DNA from 2 places in the Brachybacterium sp. Marseille-Q7125 genome. Region 1 is predicted to be linked to the other one. Evidence: predicted binding sites of a transcription regulator. Region 1 holds the regulator's gene; the other holds the start of a gene.
The links. The regulator HrcA, encoded in region 1, represses chaperone genes, less so after heat shock. The targets are predictions, from matches to a motif close to TTNGCACTCGNNNNNNNCGAGTGCNAA.
Positions count from the first base shown of each region.

Region 2: groES (co-chaperone GroES) is a predicted target of HrcA. The motif match lies at 7,288-7,314, and genes of this name have one in related genera.

Region 1 covers NZ_JALLAL010000003.1:54,253-67,794, reverse strand. The annotation lists gene MU407_RS01680 (circularly permuted type 2 ATP-grasp protein) at 102-1,685, shown strand; gene MU407_RS01675 (alpha-E domain-containing protein) at 1,682-2,602, shown strand; gene lepA (translation elongation factor 4) at 2,763-4,643, shown strand; gene MU407_RS01665 (MOSC domain-containing protein) at 4,664-5,374, shown strand; gene hemW (radical SAM family heme chaperone HemW) at 5,379-6,554, shown strand; gene MU407_RS01655 (DUF4870 domain-containing protein) at 6,564-7,145, opposite strand; gene MU407_RS01650 (DUF3097 domain-containing protein) at 7,318-8,193, opposite strand; gene hrcA (heat-inducible transcriptional repressor HrcA) at 8,395-9,405, shown strand; gene dnaJ (molecular chaperone DnaJ) at 9,504-10,628, shown strand; gene MU407_RS01635 (16S rRNA (uracil(1498)-N(3))-methyltransferase) at 10,671-11,459, shown strand; gene MU407_RS01630 (NAD(P)H-dependent oxidoreductase) at 11,469-12,017, opposite strand; gene MU407_RS01625 (histidine triad nucleotide-binding protein) at 12,095-12,469, shown strand; gene MU407_RS01620 (PhoH family protein) at 12,466-13,512, shown strand; gene ybeY (rRNA maturation RNase YbeY) at 13,516-13,542, shown strand, end outside.
Region 2 covers NZ_JALLAL010000069.1:444-9,921, forward strand. The annotation lists gene guaB (IMP dehydrogenase) at 1-1,286, opposite strand, end outside; gene MU407_RS12765 (threonine/serine exporter family protein) at 1,359-2,729, opposite strand; gene MU407_RS12770 (hypothetical protein) at 2,726-3,481, opposite strand; gene MU407_RS12775 (pseudouridine synthase) at 3,478-4,422, opposite strand; gene MU407_RS12780 (hypothetical protein) at 4,427-5,128, opposite strand; gene groL (chaperonin GroEL) at 5,241-6,827, opposite strand; gene groES (co-chaperone GroES) at 6,839-7,135, opposite strand; gene MU407_RS12795 (metallophosphoesterase) at 7,340-8,194, opposite strand; gene MU407_RS12800 (molybdenum cofactor biosynthesis protein MoaE) at 8,284-8,721, opposite strand; gene MU407_RS12805 (molybdenum cofactor synthesis domain-containing protein) at 8,784-9,332, opposite strand; gene moaC (cyclic pyranopterin monophosphate synthase MoaC) at 9,329-9,478, opposite strand, start outside.

The DNA.
Region 1 (13,542 bases):
GAGGAACAGGGCACAGTTCTGGGAGAATCGTAGACATGCCCACCACCCCGCCCACTCCCTCTCTGTTCGACGGCATCCGCCCGGGCATCCGCGGGGACGAGATGTTCGCCAATGACGGTTCGGTGCGCCCCACCACCGCGGCCCTGCATGAGGCTCTGTCCGGGCTGGGCCTCGAGGAGTTCCGTGCTCGCTCTGAATCTCTCGCGCGCAGCTACCTCGACCAGGGCGTGACCTTCGACTATGCGGGAGAAGAGCGGCCCTTCCCGATCGATGCGATCCCGCGGCTGATCGACGCCGCGGAGTGGAGCCGCGTGAGCGAGGGTGTGGCCCAGCGCGTGCGTGCGCTCGAACGACTCCTGGATGACCTGTACACCGATCGGCGGGCCATCGCCGACGGGGTGCTGCCCGCCCAGCTCGTCAGCTCCTCCATCTACGTCGTCGAGGCGATGCGCGGTTACCGGCCTCCGAACGGCGTGCGCATCCACATCTCCGGGATCGACCTGGTGCGTGACGGGGCCGATGGTGCCTTCCGCGTGCTGGAGGACAACGTCCGCACCCCGAGCGGTGTCAGCTACGTGCTGTCCAACCGGCGGGCCATGGCGCAGGGCTTCCCCGAGCTGTTCGCCGATGCGCCTGTGCGGCGCGTCGGCGAGTATCCCGGGCGTCTGCTCGCCGCTTTGCAGGCCGCCGCCCCGGACACCGCGGGGGAGGAGCCCACCATCGTCGTCCTCACCCCCGGCCGATACAACAGCGCCTACTTCGAGCATTCCCTGCTGGCCCGCACCATGGGCGTGGATCTCGTGGAAGCCTCCGATCTCGTCGAGCGCGGCGACCGCATCTACATGCGCACCACCGCCGGGCTGCGCCGCGTGGACGTGATCTACAAGCGCACCGACGATGACTTCATCGACCCGGAGGTGTTCCGCCCTGACTCGATGCTCGGCGTACCCGGGCTCGTGCGCAGCGTCCTGGCCGGGAATGTCACGGTCGCCAACGGCATCGGCAACGGCATCGCCGATGACAAGCTCACCTACACCTACATCCCGGACCTCATCCGCTACTACCTCGGCGAGGAACCGATCCTGCCGAACGTGGACACGTGGCGGCTCGAGGAGCCCGAGGCCCGCGAAGAGGTGCTGGACCGCCTGCACGAGCTCGTGGTCAAGCCCGTGGACGGCTCCGGCGGCAAGGGCATCGTGATCGGCCCCGCCGCGACCCTCGAGGAGCTGAGCGCCCTGCGCGAACGCCTCCTGGACGATCCGCGCGGGTGGATCGCCCAGCCCGTCGTGCAGCTGTCCACCATCCCCACTCTGGTGGAGGAGGGCATCGAACCGCGCCACGTGGACCTGCGACCCTTCGCCCTGAACAGCGGGGATGATGTGTGGGTGCTGCCCGGCGGGCTCACCCGCGTGGCCCTGCCGCGTGGGGAGATGATCGTGAACTCCTCCCGCGGCGGCGGCTCGAAGGACACCTGGGTGCTCGCCACCAGCCGACCCGCCTCCGGCCCCACGCAGTCGGATGCCACGCAGCCCGCCACCCAGGAGAGCATCGAAGCTCCCCTGGACGAGGAGTACGACGCCTTCGAGGACATCCCCACCGAGGACACGGAACCATCGGCCCCGGAACCCGAGCCCGTGACCGCCGCCATCCGGATCATCGACGCCAGCGAGGAGACCGCCCGATGATGCTCAGCCGCCTGGCCGACTCGATGTTCTGGATCGGCCGCTACGTGGAGCGCGCCGACCAGACCGCTCGCATCCTCGACGTGAAGCTGCAGGCCATCACCGAGGACGCGGCCCTGGACGTGCAGGAGGCCTGCGCCGGCCTGTACGCGATCTTCGGGATCACCGATGTGGCCGACGCCGACCGCACCGTGCAGCGCGTCCTGGATCGGCTGGTGACCGACCGCCGCAACCCCTCGTCGGTAGCCGGTGCCCTGCAGACCGCCCGGGAGAACGCGCGGGGCGCCCGCGAAATGCTCTCCACCGAGGTATGGGAGTCGCTGAACACCACCACCCTGGGCCTGCCGCGCGGCGTGCGGCCCAGCCGCATGCACGGCACCTTCCAATACGCCAAGGACCGCTGCGCCGTGTTCACCGGGCTCATCGAATCCTCCATGACCCGCGATGAGGCGTGGCTGTTCTGTCGCATCGGCCAGCAGCTCGAACGGGTGGACATGCTGGCCCGCAATCTGCAGGCTCACGATCTCGAGCAGGCGACCGATGCGTCGACCGTGACGCTGCTGCGCTCGTGCGGTGCCCATGAGGCGTACATCCGCTCCTACCGCGGGCGCGTGCGCAGCACGAGCGCGATCGAATTCCTGCTGCTGGATTCCATCTTCCCCCGCTCGGCCGTGCACTGCCTGGCAGAGCTGGATGCAGCGCTCGAGACGCTCGCGAAGCTGCATGGCTCAACCTTCGATCGTGTCGGCACCGCGGAGCCGAGTCGACGGATCGTCGGGCAGGCGCAGGCGAGTCTGCGCTTCCGGGCGCTCGAGGAGATCCTCACGGATTTCGACCAGGAGATGGAGCAGCTGCAGCTGGTCACCGGCGCCATCACCCGCGGCCTGGGCAGCCGCTACTTCGACCCGGACCTCACCTGAGGCCCCGGGCCGGGGCGGGGCTCCGAGCTGCTGAGCGCCGCGGGAGCTGTGAGGTTGCGCCTGCCCGCGCGCCGGGTACGCGACGCCCCGCGCGCCCCGTGAGACCATAGGACGATGCCCGGCGCAGCAGCGCCTGGCCCCGCCATCGACGAGAGGACTGCTGCCGGTGACCCCGAGGATCGCTGCCGACCAGGCGACGGACATCCAGCCCGCCGCCACCGCCCAGGAGCGGCTGCGCAACTTCTGCATCATCGCGCACATCGACCACGGAAAGTCCACGCTGGCCGACCGGATGCTGCAGATCACCGGGATCGTCGAAGAGCGGCTGATGCGCGCCCAGTACCTCGACAAGATGGACATCGAACGCGAGCGCGGCATCACCGTGAAGTCCCAGGCGGTGCGCATGCCCTGGCAGGTCGACGGCGACAACTATGCGCTGAACATGATCGACACCCCCGGGCACGTGGACTTCACCTACGAGGTCTCCCGCTCGCTGGCCGCCTGCGAAGGCGCGATCCTGCTGGTGGATGCCGCACAGGGCATCGAGGCGCAGACGCTGGCGAACCTGTACCTGGCGATGGAGCACGATCTGACGATCATCCCGGTGCTCAACAAGATCGACCTGCCCGGCGCGGAACCGGAGAAGTACGCCGCAGAGATCGGCCAGCTCGTGGGCGTGGACCCCGAGGACGTCCTGCGCGTCTCCGGCAAGACCGGCGAGGGCGTCCCAGACCTGCTGGATCACGTGGTGCGCACAGTGCCCGCTCCGGAGGGCAACCCCGATGCGCCCTGCCGCGCGATGATCTTCGACTCCGTCTACGACACCTACCGCGGCGTGGTCACCTACGTGCGCGTGGTCGACGGGCACCTTGAGGCCCGTGACCGCATCGACATGATGTCCACCGGCGCCCACCACGAGCTGCTCGAGATCGGCGTGAGCTCTCCGGAGCCGAAGCCGAGCCCGGGCATCGGCACCGGTGAAGTGGGCTACCTGATCACCGGCGTGAAGGACGTGCGCCAGTCCAAGGTGGGCGATACCGTCACCACCTCCGTGCGGGGTGCCGAGGAGCCGCTGCCCGGCTACACCGAGCCCAAGCCCATGGTGTATTCGGGGCTGTTCCCCATCGACGGCTCGGACTATCCGGCGCTGCGCGATGCGCTGGACAAGCTGAAGCTCAACGATGCCGCCCTCAGCTATGAGCCGGAGACCTCCACGGCGCTCGGCTTCGGGTTCCGGGTGGGTTTCCTGGGGCTGCTGCACCTGGAGATCATCCGAGAACGGCTCGAGCGCGAATTCGACCTCGACCTCATCTCCACCGCCCCGTCGGTCGTCTACCACGTGGTGATGGAGGACGGCACCGAGGTGGAGGTGCTGAACCCGTCGGACTTCCCCGCCGGGAAGGTGCATGAGATCAGCGAGCCCGTCGCGAAGGCCACCATCCTGGTGCCCAGCGAGTTCATCGGCGCGGTCATGGAGCTGTGCCAGTCCAAGCGCGGGAGCCTCGGTGGCATGGACTACCTCAGTGAGGACCGCGTCGAGCTGCGGTACACGCTGCCGCTGGCGGAGATCGTCTTCGACTTCTTCGATCAGCTGAAGTCCCGCACCCGCGGCTACGCGTCTTTGGACTACGACGTGTCCGGCTCGCAGGTTGCGGACCTGGTGAAGGTCGACATGCTGCTGCAGGGCGAGCCGGTGGATGCCTTCAGCGCCATCGTCCACCGCGACAAGGCCTACAACTACGGCGTGGAGATGGCGGGGAAGCTGAAGAACCTCATCCCGCGCCAGCAGTTCGAGGTGCCGATCCAGGCCGCGATCGGCTCGCGCATCATCGCCCGCGAGAACATCCGTGCCATGCGCAAGGACGTGCTGTCCAAGTGCTACGGCGGCGATATCTCCCGGAAGCGCAAGCTGCTGGAGAAGCAGAAGGAGGGCAAGAAGCGCATGAAGAACATCGGCTCTGTCGAGGTGCCGCAGGAGGCGTTCATCGCCGCGCTGTCCTCTGACGCCGCCGATTCCTCCAAGGACGGCAAGAAGAAGTAAGGCCGGAGCTCGGGAGATCGATGAGCACACGAGCAGTCACCGGGAGCCTTGCCGCCATCTGCCTGCCGCGTCAGCTGTTCCCGGTCACCACCCGGGGCCGTCTGATGAGCGGCATTGACAAGCGCCCCGTCGACGGACCCATCCAGGTGCTCACCCACGGCATCTGGGGCGATGTGCAAGGGGACCGCGAGCACCACGGCGGCCTGTTCAAAGCCGTCTACGCCTTCGCCCGGGAGCAACGGGAGGCGCTCGCACGCAGCACCGGACGCCAGTTCCCCGACGGCTTCTTCGGCGAGAACCTCGTGACCGCCGGTATCGACACGGACGGCGCCGAGATCGGCGAGCAGTGGCGCATCGGCAGTACCATCCTCGAGGCCACCTGCCAACGCACCCCCTGCGGGACCCTCGCCGAGCGGGTGGGGGACCCGCGCTTCGGTCGACGCTTCACCGAGCACGGCCATCCCGGCACCTACCTCCGCGTGCTCCAGGAGGGGGAGATCAGCGCCGGTGATGCGATCGAGGTGATCGGTCGGCCCGGGCACGGCGTGTGCATCCGCGATGCCTTCCGCGGTCTGAACGCTGAGCAGGCAGCAGCTGTTCTCGACTGGTCCGCGACGAGCGGCACTGTGCTGTACAGCTCTCTCGTGAACGCCGCCGTGCGGGCGCTCGAGAAGTCCGGCAGCGTGCGTTCCCATCCAGCAGCGCTGACCTCTGATGGCCGGGGGAGCTGAGTCGATGCCTTCCCGCGACGATTCGAGCCCGCAGCGCGCGCTGTCGGCCTACATCCACATCCCGTTCTGTGCGGTGCGCTGCGGCTACTGCGACTTCAACACGTACACGAACGCGGAACTCGGCGGCGGTGGCTCACAGCGCGAGTACCCCGCCAACGCGATGCGGGAGATGGAGCTCCAGCTCGCCGATGACCTCGCCGCCGGGTACCGCTACCAACAGATCGCGACCGTGTTCTTCGGCGGCGGAACCCCGACGCTGCTGCCCGCCGGTGATCTCGTGGCCATGCTCGCGCATCTGCGCTCCCTCATCCCGCTCGCCCCGGACGCGGAGGTCACCACCGAGGCGAACCCCGATTCGGTCACCCCGGACTCCCTCGCCGAGCTCGCTGCGGGCGGCATCACCCGCGTGTCCTTCGGTATGCAGTCCGCGGTCCGCTCGGTGCTCGCCACCCTGGACCGCACCCACGACCCTGACCGCATCCCCCAGGTGGTGCAGTGGGCGAAGGACGCCGGACTCGCCGTGAGCCTCGACCTCATCTACGGCACCCCGGGGGAGACCCTCGCTGATGTGGAGACCTCGGTGCGTGCCGCCCTGGACTGCGGGATCGACCATCTTTCCGCGTATTCACTGATCATCGAGGGCAATACGGCGATGGCCCGGCAGCTGCGCCGCGGGGAGATCACCGCCCCGGATGGCGACGACATGGCCGACAAGTATGAGCTGATCGATGACCTCACCCGCGCCGACGGGCTTCAGTGGTACGAGGTCTCCAACTTCGCCCGCACCCGCGCGGACCGCTCCCGGCACAACCTCGCTTACTGGACCGGACGCGACTGGTGGGGCATCGGCCCCGGCGCCCACCGCCATCGCAACGGCGAACGCTCCTGGAACCTCAAGCATCCCAGCCGGTACGCCGCGCGCCTTGCCGACGGGCGGCTGCCCGTTCAGGAGTCCGAGCAGCTCACGGCCAAGGACCGTCTCGTGGAGCGGATCATGCTCGAGCTGCGGATCGCCGATGGGCTCGACGTCACCGTCGTCCCCGAGCAGCGGCGTCACCTGCTTGCCGTCCACGCTGAGCGCGGTCACCTGGAGGCGGACGCACTGACGGCCGGCCGCGCGGTCCTCACGCGAGCCGGCCGTCTGCTGGCTGATGCGGTCATCCGTGACCTGGTGCCCTGAGGGCGTCAGTCACTTCACGAAGCGCAGGTTCAGCGGGTAGTTCCAGTACTCGCCCTGGTTGGCCTTGACCGCGCCGATGATCGCGAAGATCAGCTGCAGCAGCGCGGGGATCCCCACTAGCGGGAAGAGGAATGAACCGAGGCCCAGGGTGATCACCGTGAGGATGGTGATGACGACGGTGAGCACCACCTGGGCGATGAGCACCGCGATCGCACCGTTGAGGGCCTCCGCGGAGTGGTAGCGCACGAAGCGGTCACGATCCTTGTAGATCAGGAAGATGATCAGCGGACCCACCCAGCCCAGGAAGCCCCAGGAGACGACGTGGCCGAGCCCCACGGCGAGCTGCGACAGCATCGCCCACAGGCGCGAGTCGGAGCGGTTGATGGGTTCGCCGCTCAGGGGACCGTCATACACGCCCGCGGTGCCGGGAGCCGGCTGGTCCGGGGCCTGGTCGGAGGACCCGCCGGCGGCGCGCGGGGCCTGCTGGGCGCTCTGCGGAGACGAGAAGGCAGGCTGCTGAGAGCCCGCGGGCTGCGAGGTCTCCGACTGTGGGGAGGAGTACGGGTCGTGGGGGTACGGGCTCTGGGTCATCTCAGGCTCCTTCCGGGACCACCGGGAGTGGTCTGTGCGTCGATGACCCCAGCCTAGAGTTCGATGACCCGTGCGTCCGCGTGGACAGCCGCCGAGGACGGTGGGGGTTTACCCCCAGAACGATGGAGATGACGAGGCGACGCCGGGTCGCTGCTCCGCAGCGGCGATCCCGTCAGCTCTGCTCGACGGTCACGAAGTCGATGAGCTCCTCGATGCGGCCCGAGAGCGTCGGCTCCACGTCGGCGTAGGACCGCACCGTGGCAAGGATCCGCTTCCATCCCAGACCGATGTCAGCGGCATCCTCATGCGGCCAGCCGAGCGCCGCGAGGGTGCCGACCTTGATGTCGGTGCCGCGCGGGAAATGTGGCCACTCGCGCAGACCCACGCGGGCCGGTTTGATCGCCTGCCACACATCCACATACGGGTGCCCGAGCAGGGTGACGTTCCCGCTCGCGCCGGGCAGCGCCATCACCTCAGCCGCGATCCGCGACTCCTTCGAGCCGCGCACCAGGTGATCCACGAGGATTCCGAGCCGCCGCCCGGGAGAGGGAGCGAAGTGCTGCACCCGCTCGACGAGGTTGTCAGCGCCCTCGAGCTGCTCGACGACGATGCCTTCGATGCGCAGATCATGCCCCCAGACCTTCTGGATCAGCTCGGCATCGTGGGTGCCCTCCACCCAGATGCGGGAGGCCCGGGCCGTGCGCGCCTTCGCCCCTTCGACATACACGGAGCCGGAGGCGGAGCGCTTGGGACCGCGCGGGGCGCGCGGTGCGGGGCGTGTGAGCACGACGGGCTTCCCGTCGATCATGAAGCCGGGACCCAGCGGGAAGGTGCGCCGCACACCGCCACGGCCCTCGAGCTCCACCACGATCTCGCCGGCGATCTTCTCCAGGCGCTGGATCGCGCCGGTGAAACCTGTCGACGCCTCTTCGACCACGAGGTCGCGCTGCACGGGAACCTCGCGTGCTACGGGTCGCTGACGGTGATGGGCGGGTGGGCCGGAGGACAGAACGTCATGGCCGTACCGGTCGGGGAAGGAAGCAGGCACGCGCGTCACCGTACACGGGGGTGGTGCACAGCGCGGGGAACCGGGTGGCGGGGCGAGCGCGTCGTGTCCCCTCGTGGCGAACGCCTCCCTGGTGACCGGCGCGTCGGCGCGTAGGATTGGCACCTGGCGCCAGTGAGTGCCAGAGTGCTGGGTGGCTATGTGCCCAGCGCGCATCCTGAGCGTGGACCGTGAGAGAGGGAGGTGAGAGCGACGGACGCCCGGAAGCTGCAGATCCTCGGCGCGATCGTCGAGGACTACGTCTCCACCCGCGAGCCCGTCGGCTCGAAATCCCTCCTGGAGCGCCACGAGCTCGGTGTCTCCGCCGCCACCGTGCGCAACGACATGTCGGTCCTGGAGGAAGAGGGGCTGATTCATCAGCCCCACACCTCCGCCGGACGCGTTCCCACGGACAAGGGCTACCGCGCCTTCGTCGATCACGTCGCGACGATCAAGCCGCTGTCGGCCCCGGAGCGTCGCGCCATCCGCACCCTCCTCGAGGGCGCCGGAGACGTCGAGGAGCTGCTGGCCCGCACCGTCCGGGCTCTTGCCCAGCTCACCCAGCAGGTTGCGATGGTGCAGTACCCGGCGCGCAAGCAGGCCCGGGTGCGGCACGTCGAACTCGTGAAGGTCGCCGACAGCCTCCTGCTGCTCGTGCTCATCACCGAATCCGGACGCGTGGACCAGCGCACCGTCCCCGTTCTCGCGGGACAGCCCGCCGAGTACTACCTGGACCTGCGCGATCAGCTGCTGCGTGTGGTCGCCGGGCGGGAGGTCACCGACCTCGCCCAGCCCCTCACGGACTACCTCGAGGATCTCAGCCCCGCTGAACGCCCCGCGGCAGCAGAGGTCGCCGAGGCCCTCGCAGCGCTCGCGGCCACCCGCGTGGAGGACCGCATCATGATGGCCGGCACCGCGAACATCGCCCGCTCCGCCCAGGACTTCGCGCGCGATGTCGAACCGCTGCTGGATGTTCTCGAAGAGCAGCTGGTGCTCATGCGGCTGTTCACCGAAATGCACATCCGCCCCGGCGATGTTGAGGTGCGCATCGGCTCTGAACTGCACGACGAAGCCCTGCATCGCGCCGCGCTGGTGGGGGCCGGGTACGGCGCCGGTTCGCACCTGGCGATCCTGGGGCCGCGCCGCATGGACTACGTGACCGGCATCTCCACCGTCCAGGCGATCGCCCGCTACGTCTCCCGCTATCTCGAGTAACCCCGTGTGCCCCGGCGCGACAGGCCACATCGGCCCCTTGTCCGCCGCACGCCGACCCCCGCCGCCTGCGCGGCCACCGACCCTGCGAAGGACCCTGAGTGAACGAGGACTACTACGACCTGCTGGGCGTCTCCCGCGATGCCTCCACCGAGGAGATCAAGAAGGCGTACCGCAAGCTCGCCCGCACCCTCCATCCGGACGTGAACCCAGATCCGGAGGCCGGCGAGAAGTTCAAGAAGGTCTCCCAGGCCTATGAGACGCTCTCCCACGCCGACAAGCGTCGCCAGTACGACATGGGCGGCGGACCGGGCATGGGCGGCTTCCCCGGCGGCGGTGCCGGCTTCGACTTCACCGACATCTTCGACATGTTCGCCGGGGCCTCCGGGATGCGCGGCCGCTCTCAAGGGCCCGTCCCGCGTCGCCGCCGCGGCGGAGACGTGCTGCGCCGCGTCAAGATCGACCTGCGCAGCGTCGTGTTCGGCACCGAGGAGAAGGTCACGTTCCGCACGGCCGTGTTGTGCGAGCGCTGCACCGGCTCGTGCTGCGAGCCCGGCACCAGCCCCACCCCCTGCACCGCGTGCAACGGCTCCGGGCACGTCCAGCGCGTGGCCCAGTCTCTGCTGGGGCAGATGGTCACGATGGCCCCCTGCCCCACGTGCGATGGGCACGGCGATGTCATCGAATCGCCCTGCACCGCCTGTTCCGGTCACGGCCGCACCGCCGCCGAGCGCACCGTCACCGTGCGCGTCCCCTCTGGCGTCGAGAACGGCACGCGGATCCAGCTGCGCGGCGAAGGTGAGGTCGGGGAGGCCGGCGGTCCGGCCGGTGACCTGTTCGTCGAACTGTCCGTCCGCGATCACGAGTTGTTCGAGCGCGAAGGCGATGACCTCGTGACCACCCTGGCCATTCCGATGACCTCCGCAGCCCTCGGCGCGACGATCCCCCTGGAGACCTTCGACGGCGCCCAGGACGTGGACGTGGCCCCCGGTTCACAGCCGGGGGAGGAGATCACGCTGAAGGGACTCGGCGTCACCCCGCTGCGCCGGGAACGCCGTGGCGACATCCGGGTCATCCTCGACGTGGACGTCCCCACCTCCCTCAGCGAGGAGGAACAGGACCTGCTGCGCCAGTTCGCAGCACTGCGCGGGGAGGAAACCACCCGCCGCCCCGTCAAGGGCCAGGGTCCCTTCGCCCGGCTGCGCGAACGCCTGCGCGACCTCTGAGACCACGCCTGAGACCGCACCGCACCTGGAGGAAGCGCGCCCATGCCCACCACGCCGCCCGGGTTCCTCATCGACGATGACGCCCTCGCCCGTGCGAGCGAGGGAGAGCAGCTGACCCTCGCCGGGGACGAAGGGCGGCACGCGGCGAAGGTCGCGCGCATCGGCGTGGGGGAGCAGGTGCTGCTCACCGACGGCCCCGGCCGACAGGTGCTCGCCGAGGTGATCGCCGCCCGCAAGGAGCAGCTGGATCTGCGCCTTCTGAGTGACCCGAGCCCCGCCGTGGAGCGCCTGCCGCGCCTGGCGCTCGTGCAGGCCCTCGCCACCGGCGGCCGGGATGAGCAGGCGGTGGAATCCGCGACCGAGCTCGGCGTGGACCGCGTGATCCCATGGATCGCCCAGCGCTCGGTGTCCGTGTGGCGCGGCGAGAAACTGCGCAAGGGCCGTGCGAAATGGGAGTCGACGGTGCGGGCCGCGGTCAAGCAGTGCCGCCGCCCAGGCATCCCCATGGTCGAGGACGCGATGAGCACCGCGCAGCTGACCGCCCGGCTCGGGGACCTCGTGCAGTCCGGTGCCCTGGTGCTCGTGCTGCACGAGCAGGAATCCCGCGCGCTCATGAGCCTTGCTGATCAGCTGCGGATGGCGAGCGCCGACGGCGTCGAGGAGATCGTGATCATCGTCGGTCCCGAAGGCGGGATCGAGCCGGCCGAGCTCGAAGCGCTGAGCGGTATCGGCGCCCGCTCCGTGCTGCTGGGCCCGGAGGTGCTGCGCTCCTCGACCGCTGGACCCGCGGCCCTCGCGGTGCTCAGCGCCCTGGTGGGGCGCTGGGGCTGAGGTTCGGGTTCAGGCGTCGGTGCGCTCCGTGCGGGTGGGATTCAGCAGCCGGGCCACAAGCCCGCGCAGCGCGGCGGTCTTCTCCTCGGCCATGTGCAGCGTGCCGTCCTCTTCGAGGTCCGGGCCGGAGCCCAGCCCGATGCTGCCGACCACGTTGGCCTTCAGACGCCGCATGAGCTTCTCCAGCAGCGGCAGCACATCGGCGGCCTCACCCCAGCCGTAGCCGACCAGCAGCGTGGGCAGCTTCTCCCACTCTTCGTACAGGTAGTCGATCGCCGTCTTGAGCTGTCCCGGGTAGGAGGCGTTGTACTGCGGGGTGAGGATCAGCAGAGCATCCAGGTCCGTGATCCGTTCACCCCATGCCTGCGCGTGCTGGGACTCCTTGGGGAGGCCCTTCTTCGGGCTCGTGGAGCCGTCATAGGCGGGCAGCGCAAGCTCCCGCAGATCAATCAGGTCGATGGTCGTATCCGTCGGCACGGCCTGGCGAACCCAGGTGAGGACGGAATCGCCCACACGATTGGGGCGGGTGCTCGCAAGGATGATCCCAAGAGTCGTCATAGTGCTTGAAACTTCTCATAGCCAGGTGGGGTGGCACAACAGCAAGAGGCGCAGATCGCTCCCGTAGACTCGCTGACATGGGTACCTCCACCACCGAGACCAGCGCGCTGCGTCGTGACGCGGAGTGCATCTTCTGCAAGATCGTCGCCGACGAGATCCCCTCGGACCGCGTCCATGAGGACGAGCGGGTCATCGCCTTCAAGGACCTGCAGCCGCAGGCACCCGTGCACGTGCTCGTGGTCCCGCGCGAGCACCATCGGGATGTCACCGAGCTGGCCGAGGACCCCCAGCTGCTCTCGCACGTCGTGGACACCGCCCGGGACGTCGCCGCCCAGCAGGCCGATGGCGACTTCCGCCTCGTGTTCAACACCGGTGCCGGTGCCGGGCAGACCGTCTTCCACGTGCACGCGCATGTCCTCGCGGGCGGCCAGCTCGCCGAAGGAGAACTGTGACAGATCCCCTGCAGCCAGCCCCCGGCCGCACCCCCGAGGTTCACGAGCGCAAGCTCGCGATCCCCGATCACCTCAGCCCCTTCCAGGTCCTGGGCGAGAATGACCAGGCCCTGGCTGCGCTCGAGGACGTCGTCCCCGATACCGATGTGCACGTGCGCGGCCACCAGGTGACCCTGCGCGGCACCGACGAGGCCCTGCGCCGCAGCGAGCACATTATGCGCTCCCTCATCGAGATGGCCGCGAAGGGTCAGCCTGTGACCGCCGAAGCAGTCCAGCGGGCAGCGAACCTCTACGGCGATGACCGCGCCCAGGGGGCCCGGCTCGAGGAGGTGCTCAGCCGCACGATTCTCTCCAGCCGCGGCCGCACCATCCGCCCCAAGACCATGGGGCAGAAGAGCTACATCGAGGCGATCGAATCCTCGACCATCACCTTCGGGATCGGCCCGGCCGGCACCGGCAAGACCTACCTGGCGGTGGCGATGGCAGTGCAGCAGCTGCTGTCCAAGCAAATCAACCGGATCATCCTCACCCGCCCGGCGGTGGAGGCGGGGGAGCGCCTGGGCTTCCTGCCCGGTTCGCTGAACGAGAAGATCGACCCGTACCTGCGGCCGCTGTACGACGCGCTGCACGACATGCTCGACCCCGAGTCGATCCCGCGGCTGATGGGCGCCGGGACCATCGAGGTGGCGCCGCTGGCGTACATGCGCGGACGCACTCTCAACGACGCGTTCATCATCCTCGACGAAGCGCAGAACACGACGCCCGAGCAGATGAAGATGTTCCTCACCCGCCTGGGCTTCAACTCCACCATGGTGGTCACCGGCGATGTCACGCAGGTGGATTTGCCCGGCGGGCAGAGCAGCGGTCTGCGCGTGGTGGAGCAGGTGCTCTCCGGCGTGGAGGACATCTCCTTCTGCCGCCTGTCACCGCGAGATGTGGTGCGCCACCGCCTGGTGAGCGACATTGTGGAGGCCTACGGGCGGTGGGAGATCCGCCCCGGCGGGAACCGGGACGCCCGACGACGCACCGGCACAGGAAGCTGAGAGATGACCATCGAGATCCGCAACGAGACC
Region 2 (9,478 bases), on a different contig from region 1:
ATGCCCTCGGGGACGATCTTGTCGTCGCTGGGGACGTCGGCCTGGAAGTAGCGATCCTTGGAGAAGGACTTCTTGCCGCGCGAGCTCATGGCGCCGAGCGAGCCCATGCCGCGGTAGGCCTTGTACTGCTTGCCGCCCACGAGCACCACCTCGCCCGGGGACTCCTCGGTGCCGGCCAGGAGGGAGCCGACCATGACGGTGTCGGCACCGGCCACGAGGGCCTTGGCGATGTCCCCGGAGTACTGCAGGCCGCCGTCGCCGATGAGCGGCACCCCGGCGGGTCCGCAGGCCTTGGCGGCCTCATGGATGGCGGTGATCTGGGGGACACCCACGCCGGCGACGACGCGGGTGGTGCAGATTGAGCCTGGGCCCACGCCCACCTTGACCGCATCGGCCCCGGCGTCCACGAGCGCCTGCGCACCCGCCCGGGTGGCGACGTTCCCGCCGATCACCTGCACGCCTGCGAAGGCCGGATCGGCCTTGAGGCGGGCGATCATCTCCAGGGCCAGGCGTGCATGCCCGTTGGCGGTGTCGACCACGAGCACGTCCACGCCGGCGTCGCGCAACTGCCCGGCGCGCTCAAGCGAGTCGCCGAAGAAGCCGACGCCCGCGCCGACCAGCAGGCGGCCCTGGGCGTCCTTAGAGGCGTCGGGGAACTGCTCGGACTTCACGAAGTCCTTGACGGTGATGAGCCCGGTGAGGGTGCTGTCCTCGTCCACGAGCGGCAGGCGCTCGCGCTTGTTGCGGCGCAGCAGCGCGGTCGCATCGGCGGCGGAGACATCGCTCGGGGCGGTGAACACCTCGGTGGTCATGACGTCGCTGACCTTGGTGGTGGCCCATTCGGCCACGGGGATGAAGCGCAGGTCACGGTTGGTGCAGATGCCCAGCAGCTTCCCGGCGCCGTCCACGACCGGCAGCCCGGAGACCCGGAACTGGCCGCAGATGGTGTCGAAGTCCTCGAGAGTGGCGTCCGGGCCGATGGTCACGGGGTTGGTGATGCGACCGGTCTGGGTGCGCTTGACGAGGTCCACCTGGTGGGCCTGGTCCTCGATCGAGAGGTTGCGGTGCAGGATGCCGATGCCGCCGTGGCGGGCCATCGCGATCGCCATGCGCGACTCGGTGACGGTGTCCATCGCGGCGCTCGCGAGCGGGATCTTGAGGGTGATCTCCTTGGTGAGGCGACTGGTGGTGTCCGCCTCGGAGGGGATGACGTCTGTCTCGCCGGGCAGCAGGAGGACGTCGTCGTAGGTCAGGCCGATGAAACCGAAGGGATCCGCGCTCGTCATGGATCGATGGTATCCGCGGGCCGATGGGGGTGGCCGCCCGGGCCCGCCCCCTGCTGTGAGCGCTCCGTCACGTCAGCTGGGCTGGGCGGCTGAGCGCCAGGCCGTCGAGGTGGCCAGGTGTGCGAGCGCCAAGCCGAGGGCCGCGGCGATCACGACCTGCACAGCCTCCTGCCACACCATCGCCGCGGAGACGATGTTGCCGCTGTTCATGAGCGTGAACCCGGTGTACAGGGCGTAGCCGGGGATCATGATCACCACGGCAGGCACGGAGATGGAGGTGCGCGGTACGTGCTGGGTGCGGGCGATGACGTAGGCGATCACGCCCACCAGCACGGTCGCAGCGAAAGTCGCCAATTGGACCGGAACATGCAGTTCGCCGAGCATGAAGCGCACTGAATTCGCGATCAGGGAGACGGTCGCGGCGGCGATGGCGATCCGCCAGGGGGAGTTGAACAGGATCGCGAAGCCCAGCACGCCGATGGCTGTGAGAGCGGCCCGCAGCGGCAGCTCCGCGGCGAAGGGCAGCCCCAGATGCTCCGCGGCGACCGGGGGGATGCCGACGGCGAGGCTCACCGTCCAGGCGGCCGCAGCGGCGCCCAGGATGATCAGTCCCGCGTAGGTCAACCGAGCCAGGCCCGCGGAGAAGTCCGATCTGACCAGGTCGAGCATCCCGGTGATGAGTGGGAAGCCGGGCACCAGGAACAGCACGGCGGCGAGGTATCCGCCCATGTGGTCGCCGGGCCCTCCGGCGACCCAGCCGGCCGCCGTGGGCAGCGCGACCGCCGCGAGGTACACCGAGGCGGCGACGACCGCGGCGATCAGAGTGACCAGCAGGTGATTCCAGGCGCGCAGCTGTACGGTGCGGCGCGCGGCCTGACCGATCCCCGCGGCGATACCCGCCGCGAGTGCTTCCAAGGGTGCGGCCTGGTTCAGCACCGCGAAGGCGGCGCAGGCGAAACCCCCTGCCAGGGCGTTGACGGTCCTCGAGTGCAGGGGACCGCGGGCACGGATCCGCGCCAGCTGTTCGAAGACGTCCGCGGCAGTGGTGCCCTGCTCCGGCAGCAGTTCGACGTACCGCTGGGTGCGGTACAGCCGGTCCACGTTCACGCCAACGTGCGGCGGCTGGGTGATGCGGGTGCGGTAGCGGCCGTTCAGCGTGGCAGTCGCGGTGATGTCGGTGTACGTGACGATCGAGGTGAAGGAGTCCAGGCCCAGGGCGCGGGCGGTGCGGGCCATGGCGGTGCGCACCCGGTAGGAGGCCATGCCGGAGGCCAGCAGCTCGGCACCCACCGCGGCGGCGGCCTCGGAGCGGATGGTCAGGGAGTCGGGGATGCCCAGCGGGCTGGTGGCGGTGGAGTGGGGGCCGATGGGCGGCGCGGGCAGACGCTCCTGCAGCTCATCGGGCGCGTCGTCGGGTCCGGGCGGGGGTGGGGTGGTGCTCATGGCGTCGGGTCGCCCTCCCGGGGCTGCTCGATCCCGCCGAGGACCCGGCGGATGCGGTCAAATTCGGTGCGGAACGCGGCATCGTCCTGGGCATATTCCTCGCGCCAGGGCATGCCGACGCGGGCGGCGAGCTCGCGGTTCCGGGCTTCCCCGCGGGTACGGCGGTGCTCGACGAGGATCTGCTCCCGTGGTGGCACGGGGGTGAAGCCTGCGGCGGCCTGCAGGGCGCGCAACCCGTCGAAGGATGCGGCGTCCCAGCCCACCTCGGGGATGGTCCAGTGCCGCTCGGGTCCGCGCAGGCCGATCAGGGCCATGCCGCCGCGCTCGGCCTCCCCCACCGCGTGGTCCACGTCGGCGAGCGTGGCCCGGTCGGTGATGCGCAGCCCCTTGCGCAGGCGCAGCGTGCCGGCGTCCGCGTCGAACAGCACGACGGTGCGGGTGAGCACGAGCGGCACGAGGGCCCACAGGGCGAACAGACCCCACAGCAGCAGCGCCCCGAGCACGAGCTGCACGGTCGCGAGCCCCAGGATCTGCTCGACCAGGCCGTCATGGCCGGCGCGCACCCGGCGGCGATGCCAGGCCTGCAGGGCGGTGGCCGCGAAGGGGCTGAGCAGGATCGCGAGCAGGGGCAGGCCCATCAGCACAAGCGGCCGGTAGCGCGCAGCGAGGGATGGTCCCACGAGCACCGCCCCACGACGGGTGCGGCGCGGGGCGGGCGCCGACGGGGCCGCGGCCGGGCTGGGACTGCTCACCCTGACAGGGTACGGGTGGAGGTGAAACGCCGCTCCTGACCTGTGACCGGGTCGGTGAAGGCGAGGCGGCGGGCCAGCAGCTGCAGCGGGCCGACGGGGTCGCGGCGCGGCTCAGGGTAGAGGTCCTCGCCGCGGATCGGGGCGCCGCGCGAGGACAGCTGGATGCGCAGCTGGTGGGTGCGACCGGTGTGCGGTTCGAGATCCAGGTGCAGCGTGCCCCGCGGGCCCGGGCCGCGGACACTCACAGCGGTGTGGGCGTTCGGCTCGCCGGGGACGACCTGCACGGTGAGGCTGTCTGCGGGCTTGATGAGGCGGTCGCGGAGCGCGATGCGAGTGCCGGGGTCACGCGGCAGCGACCCCTCGTCGTCCGTCGGCCGCCTCTCCCCCGGCTCGACCAGGGCCTCGTAGTGCTTGCGCACCGCTCCGCGGGCGAAGAGCTGCTGGTAGGCGGCACGTTCGGAGGGCACGATCCCGAAGGCGAGCACCCCGGCGGTGCGGCGGTCCAGGCGATGCAGCGGCACCAGGGTCGTGATGCCGGTCAGGCGGCGCAGACGGGCGAGGGCGCTGGCGCGAACATGGGCACCGCGCGGCATCGTCGCCACGTCATGCGGTTTGTCGATGACCAGCAGATGCTCATCGTGCAGCAGCACGGGCAGGTCGATGTCCGGGACGTCTTCATCGGCGAGCTCACGGTGGAACCACAGGCGGTCTCCGGGGTGCAGCATCTCCTCGGCGGCGATGGCGGTGCCGTCGGCGCGCACTACGTCTCCGCCCTCGAAGCGCTCGAGCAGCGGTGTCGCCGCAGGATCCCCGAGGGGTGGGAAGCGCTTCAGCAGAAGGTCGTGGGCGGGGCCGCTCGGGGTGCTGGGCGGGATGGTCCAGCAGATCGCGTCCAGGCCCTCGCGCTGCGGCAGCGGGGAGGCGGGTCGGCGTCCCCTCACCCGGTCACAGCCCCCACACGATGAAGGTCAGCAGATTGTGGCCCACGTAGAACGCCACCAGGGCGAGCAGCAGCAGCTGCGGGTGGCGGTCCACGAAGTTCATGGCCTGCGGCACCTGCTGGCGCAGCTCGGCGGGCGTGATGGCGTCGATGTGGTCGATGCGCACCTGCGCTTCTCTGGCGCGTTGCAGCACCATGTCCTGGGCGCGCGGGCCGAACAGGCGGCTGGGGACGGCGAGCATCCGGCGGTCCGCCGGGTCCATGACGTACACGCCGTCGTACAGGGTGTCGGGGGCGTCGAGCATCTCCCCGGCGCTGGTGCCGCGGGAGATGTCCCGCACCGCGATCACGCGGCCCACCTGCTGCCAGGTGGCGGTGCGGGGGGTGCGCAGGAGACTGCGCAGGGTGAAGCCCTCCTCGTCGACCTGCAACCAGGCGGTCAGCACGCGCAGCGTCACCGCGGTGGCCAGCACCGCCACGATCACCCACAGCACCAGGGGGAGGGTGAAGAGGGCGTCGCGGAAAAGGGCCTCGTCACGCCACAGTCGCTGGCCCACGAAGCTAATGATCACGAGGAACTCGAGGACCACCACGAACACGAGGGCGGTCACGAGCGTGCCGATCACGACGGAGGCCGGGGGCCCGAAGGTTCGGGTCGGGCGATCGTCGTGGACCCTGGGCTCGGCCGGGCCGGATGTGCTGGCCACCTACGCTCCTCGGGACTCGACATCTGAACACGGACATCCTAGTGGGAGCCCGATGCGCAACGGGCGAGCCAGGTGCTCCTGGCCCGCCCGTTGCTGCGATCTGACCGTGAGGTCAGTCCTCCTCGTCGTCCTTCTTCTCGATCACGAGGGTCTCGGTGGTCAGCACCAGACCGGCGATCGAGGCGGCGTTGCGCAGTGCGGAACGGGTCACCTTGACCGGGTCGATAATCCCGGCGGCGGCGAGGTCCACGTACTCGCCGGTGGCGGCGTTCAGGCCGGTGCCCACCGGGGACTCCTTGACCTTCTCCACCACGACGTAGCCCTCGTGGCCCGCGTTCTCGGCGATCCAGCGCAGCGGCTCGACGACCGCACGGGCCACGGCGCGCACGCCCACGGCCTCGTCGCCCTCAAGGCCGAGGTCGCTCTCGAGCACGGAGGAGGCCTGGACGATGGCGGAGCCGCCACCGGCCACGATGCCCTCGGCGATGGCAGCGCGGGTCGCGGAGACCGCGTCCTCGATGCGCATCTTCTTCTCCTTGAGCTCGACCTCCGTGTGCGCGCCCACCTTGATGACGGACACGCCGCCGGAGAGCTTCGCGAGACGCTCCTGGAGCTTCTCGCGGTCCCAGTCGGAGTCGGTGTTCTCGATCTCGCCGCGGATCTGGGCGACACGATCGGCCACGGCCTCATCGTCACCGGCCCCACCCACGATGGTGGTGGAGTCCTTGGTGATGACCACGCGACCGGCGTGACCGAGCACCTCGGTGCCGACGGTCTTGAGGTCCAGGCCGAGATCGGCCGTGACCACCTGGGCGCCGGTGAGCACCGCGATGTCCTGCAGCATGGCCTTGCGGCGGTCGCCGAAGGCCGGGGCCTTCACGGCCGCGCCCTTGAAGGCGCCGCGGACCTTGTTCACGACCAGCGTGGACAGAGCCTCGCCGTCGACGTCCTCGGCGATGATGAACAGCGGCTTGCCGCCCTCGACGACCTTCTCCAGCAGCGGGAGAATGTCCCCCACTGCGGAGATCTTCGACTGCACCAGCAGCACCTGCGCGTCCTCCAGGACGGTCTCCTGGCGGTCGGCGTCGGTGATGAAGTGCGGGGAGATGTAGCCCTTGTCGAACTGCATGCCCTCGGTGAAGTCGAGCTCCATCGCGGTGGTGGAGGACTCCTCCACCGTGATGACGCCGTCCTTGCCGACCTTGTCGAAGGCCTCGGCGAGCAGCTCGCCGATCTCGCGGTCCTGGCTGGAGACGGCCGCGACGTTCGCGATCTGCTCCTTGGTGTCCACGTCGGTGGCGATCTCGCCGAGCTTCTCGGAGAGGGCCTCGACGGCCTTCTCGATGCCGCGCTTGAGGGCCGCAGGAGCGGCGCCGGAGGCGACGTTGCGCAGGCCCTCGTGGACGAGCGCCTGGGCGAGGACGGTGGCGGTGGTGGTGCCATCGCCGGCCACGTCGTTGGTCTTGGTCGCGACCTCCTTGGTGAGCTGCGCACCGAGGTTCTCGTAGGGATCCTCGAGCTCGACCTCACGGGCGATGGTCACGCCGTCGTTGGTGATGGTGGGGGCGCCCCACTTCTTGTCGAGGACGACGTTGCGGCCCTTGGGGCCCAGCGTCACCTTGACGGTGTTCGCGAGCTTGTCGACGCCGCGCTCCAGTGCGCGCCGCGCCTCCTCGTCGTAGATGATCTCCTTGGCCATGGGGTCTCCGCTCAGTGCTCGACGATTGCGAGGATGTCACGGGAGCCGAGGACCAGGTACTCCTCGTTGCCGTACTTCAGCTCGGTGCCGCCGTACTTGGAGAAGACGACCTTGTCGCCGACCTTGACGTCCATGGGGATGCGCTCGCCCTTGTCGTCGAAACGACCGGCGCCGACCGCGACGACCTCGCCCTCCTGGGGCTTCTCCTTCGCGGTGTCCGGGATGACCAGGCCGGAAGCGGTGGTCTGCTCCGCCTCGAGCGGCTTGATGACGACACGGTCCTCGAGGGGCTTGATGGAGACCGACATGCGGCTCACTCCTTCTTGAGATGACTCTGCTTGAGTTCGGGTGGCGGGATCGGGGTCCGATCGTCGTCGCGGGTCCGACCGGGAGGATCCCTGACGGCAGGCTCTGGCACTCTCGGCCGTCGACTGCCAACGCGCTCACTCTAGGCCCCGCGCTGGCACTCGTGCAAGGCGAGTGCTAAGCGCTCGGCGAACGGCTCGCGCCCCTCAGCGCCCGGCCGCCTGCAGGATCTGCGCCACCTGCTGTTCCTCGAAGCGGTAGACCGGTTCGAAGACATCGCGCTGGGCGTCACCCGCGTTCGGCAGCACGGAGCTCCAAATCCGCGGGGCGCCCGCCCCGAGCTCCACGATGCTCGCGCCGGACAGGGCCAGGGCCTGCTCGCTCTCCCCCGCTCCCAGCGGATCCACGACGTTCGTGATCCCCGGGGCGACATGCACCGGGATGCCCGCGACCTGTCCGTCCATCGCGTGGTGGTAGTGGCCGGACAGCACGATGCGTACATCGGAGCCCTCGAGCACCGCAGCGAGCTCATCCCGGCCATCCAGCTCGAGGCCGGCCAGCAGCGGTGTCGCGGCTGGAAGCGGCGGATGGTGGATCACCAGCACCGTCCCCGCGGCGGCGGGCTCGGCGAGAACGGCGCGCAGCCACTGCAGCTGCTCGGTCTCGAGATGGCCGTACCCGGCCCCCGGCACGCTCGAATCGAGCACCACCACGCGACCGCCGCCGGACAGCTGCACCACCCGGTCCTGGCTCTCGGCACGCTGCTCCCCCGGGGCGATCGTCTGGCCGTACACGGTGGAGACGTCATGGTTGCCCATGGCGACCACGAGCGGGGCCCCGAGCTGCTGGGCGAAGGGGTCCAGGAGCTCGTGCAGCAGCGCGTAGCTCTTGGCGCTGCCATCCTCGGAGGCATCGCCCGCGTGGACCACGAGGTCGATGTCCTGCAGGGGCGCAAGATGCGCGAGCAGTCCGCGCAGCGCCGCGGCAGTGTCGATGCGGTCGTAGTGACGGGCGTTCGGATCGCCGTACAGGTGGGTGTCGGTCAGGTGGAGGATGCGCATGATCGCACCGTAGCGGTGGCGTGTGGCCGATAAGTGAACAGCCGCGTCGGCGCGGTGATTGATCCGTGTGCGCGGACGCTCCGGGCCCCTCAGCCCAGCGCCCCCACCCATTCCTCCTCGCCGTCCGTGAAGCGCTGATGCTTCCAGATCGGCAGGCGACGCTTGACCGTGTCCACAAGGTCATCGCAGGCGGCGAAGGCCTGTTTGCGGTGCGGAGCGGAGACCGCGCAGGCCAGGGCGGACTCCCCGATCGCGAGCGGCCCCACCCGGTGGGTGAGCGCCACGAGCACGTCGGGGTAGCGCTCGGCGATCTCTGCGGCGACCTCGCGGGCGACCGCCGAGGCGCTCGGATGGGAGCTGTATTCGAGGCGTTCGACGTCCTTGCCGCCGTCGTGGTCGCGCACCACCCCGTCGAAGGTGACGACCGCGCCGCAGCGCGGATCGGCGACGGCCGCGGCCATCACGGCGATGCTCACCGGCTCCTCGGTCACCGCGGCGTGCCGCACCCGCTGGTCGGCAGTCCCCATCGCGGGATCGCCCGGCACCCGCAGCTGCGCGATGTCTCCGCCGAAGGGCGTGGGCCCGGTGGTCATTCGTGTCCCCCGCCGTCGCGCTGCTCGAGCAGGTGGTCCAGGATCGGATCGAGCACCGTGATGCCGTCCTTCACCCCGCCGCGAGAACCCGGCAGGTTCACCACGAAGCTGCGGCCCGCCATCCCGGCGAGGCCGCGGCTGAGCACAGCGGCCGGAGACTTCTCAGAGCCGATGCGCCGCACCGCCTCCAGCACGCCGGGCATCTCGCGCTCGATCAGCGGGGCGGTCTGCTCGGGGGTGACGTCGGTGGGGCTGATGCCGGTGCCGCCCGAGGAGATCACCACATCGATCTCGCGGCTGATCGCCGTGGCGAGCGCGGCACCGACCTCGGGGCCATCGGGCACAACCTGGTGCTCGACGGGGTCCAGGCCGCGCTCGGTCAGCCACTGCACGAGCAGCGGGCCGGTGCGGTCCTCATAGGTGCCGTCGGCGGCGCGGGTCGAGGCGATCAGCACCAGGGCGCTGCCGCGCAGGGTCGGGGCGGGGGCTCCTTCCTCGCGGGCGGTGCAGTCGGCGTCGCTGCGCTGGGCGGGCATGTGTTTCATCGGTCCTCCTCCGAGGAGTTCGTCCGGGCGGCCTCGCGCTGCTCGCGCGTCCAGTCCCCGCTCTTGCCGCCGGATTTCGCCATGACGGCGATGTCCTCGATGCGGGCCAGCGGGTCCACGGCCTTGATCATGTCGAACAGGGTCAG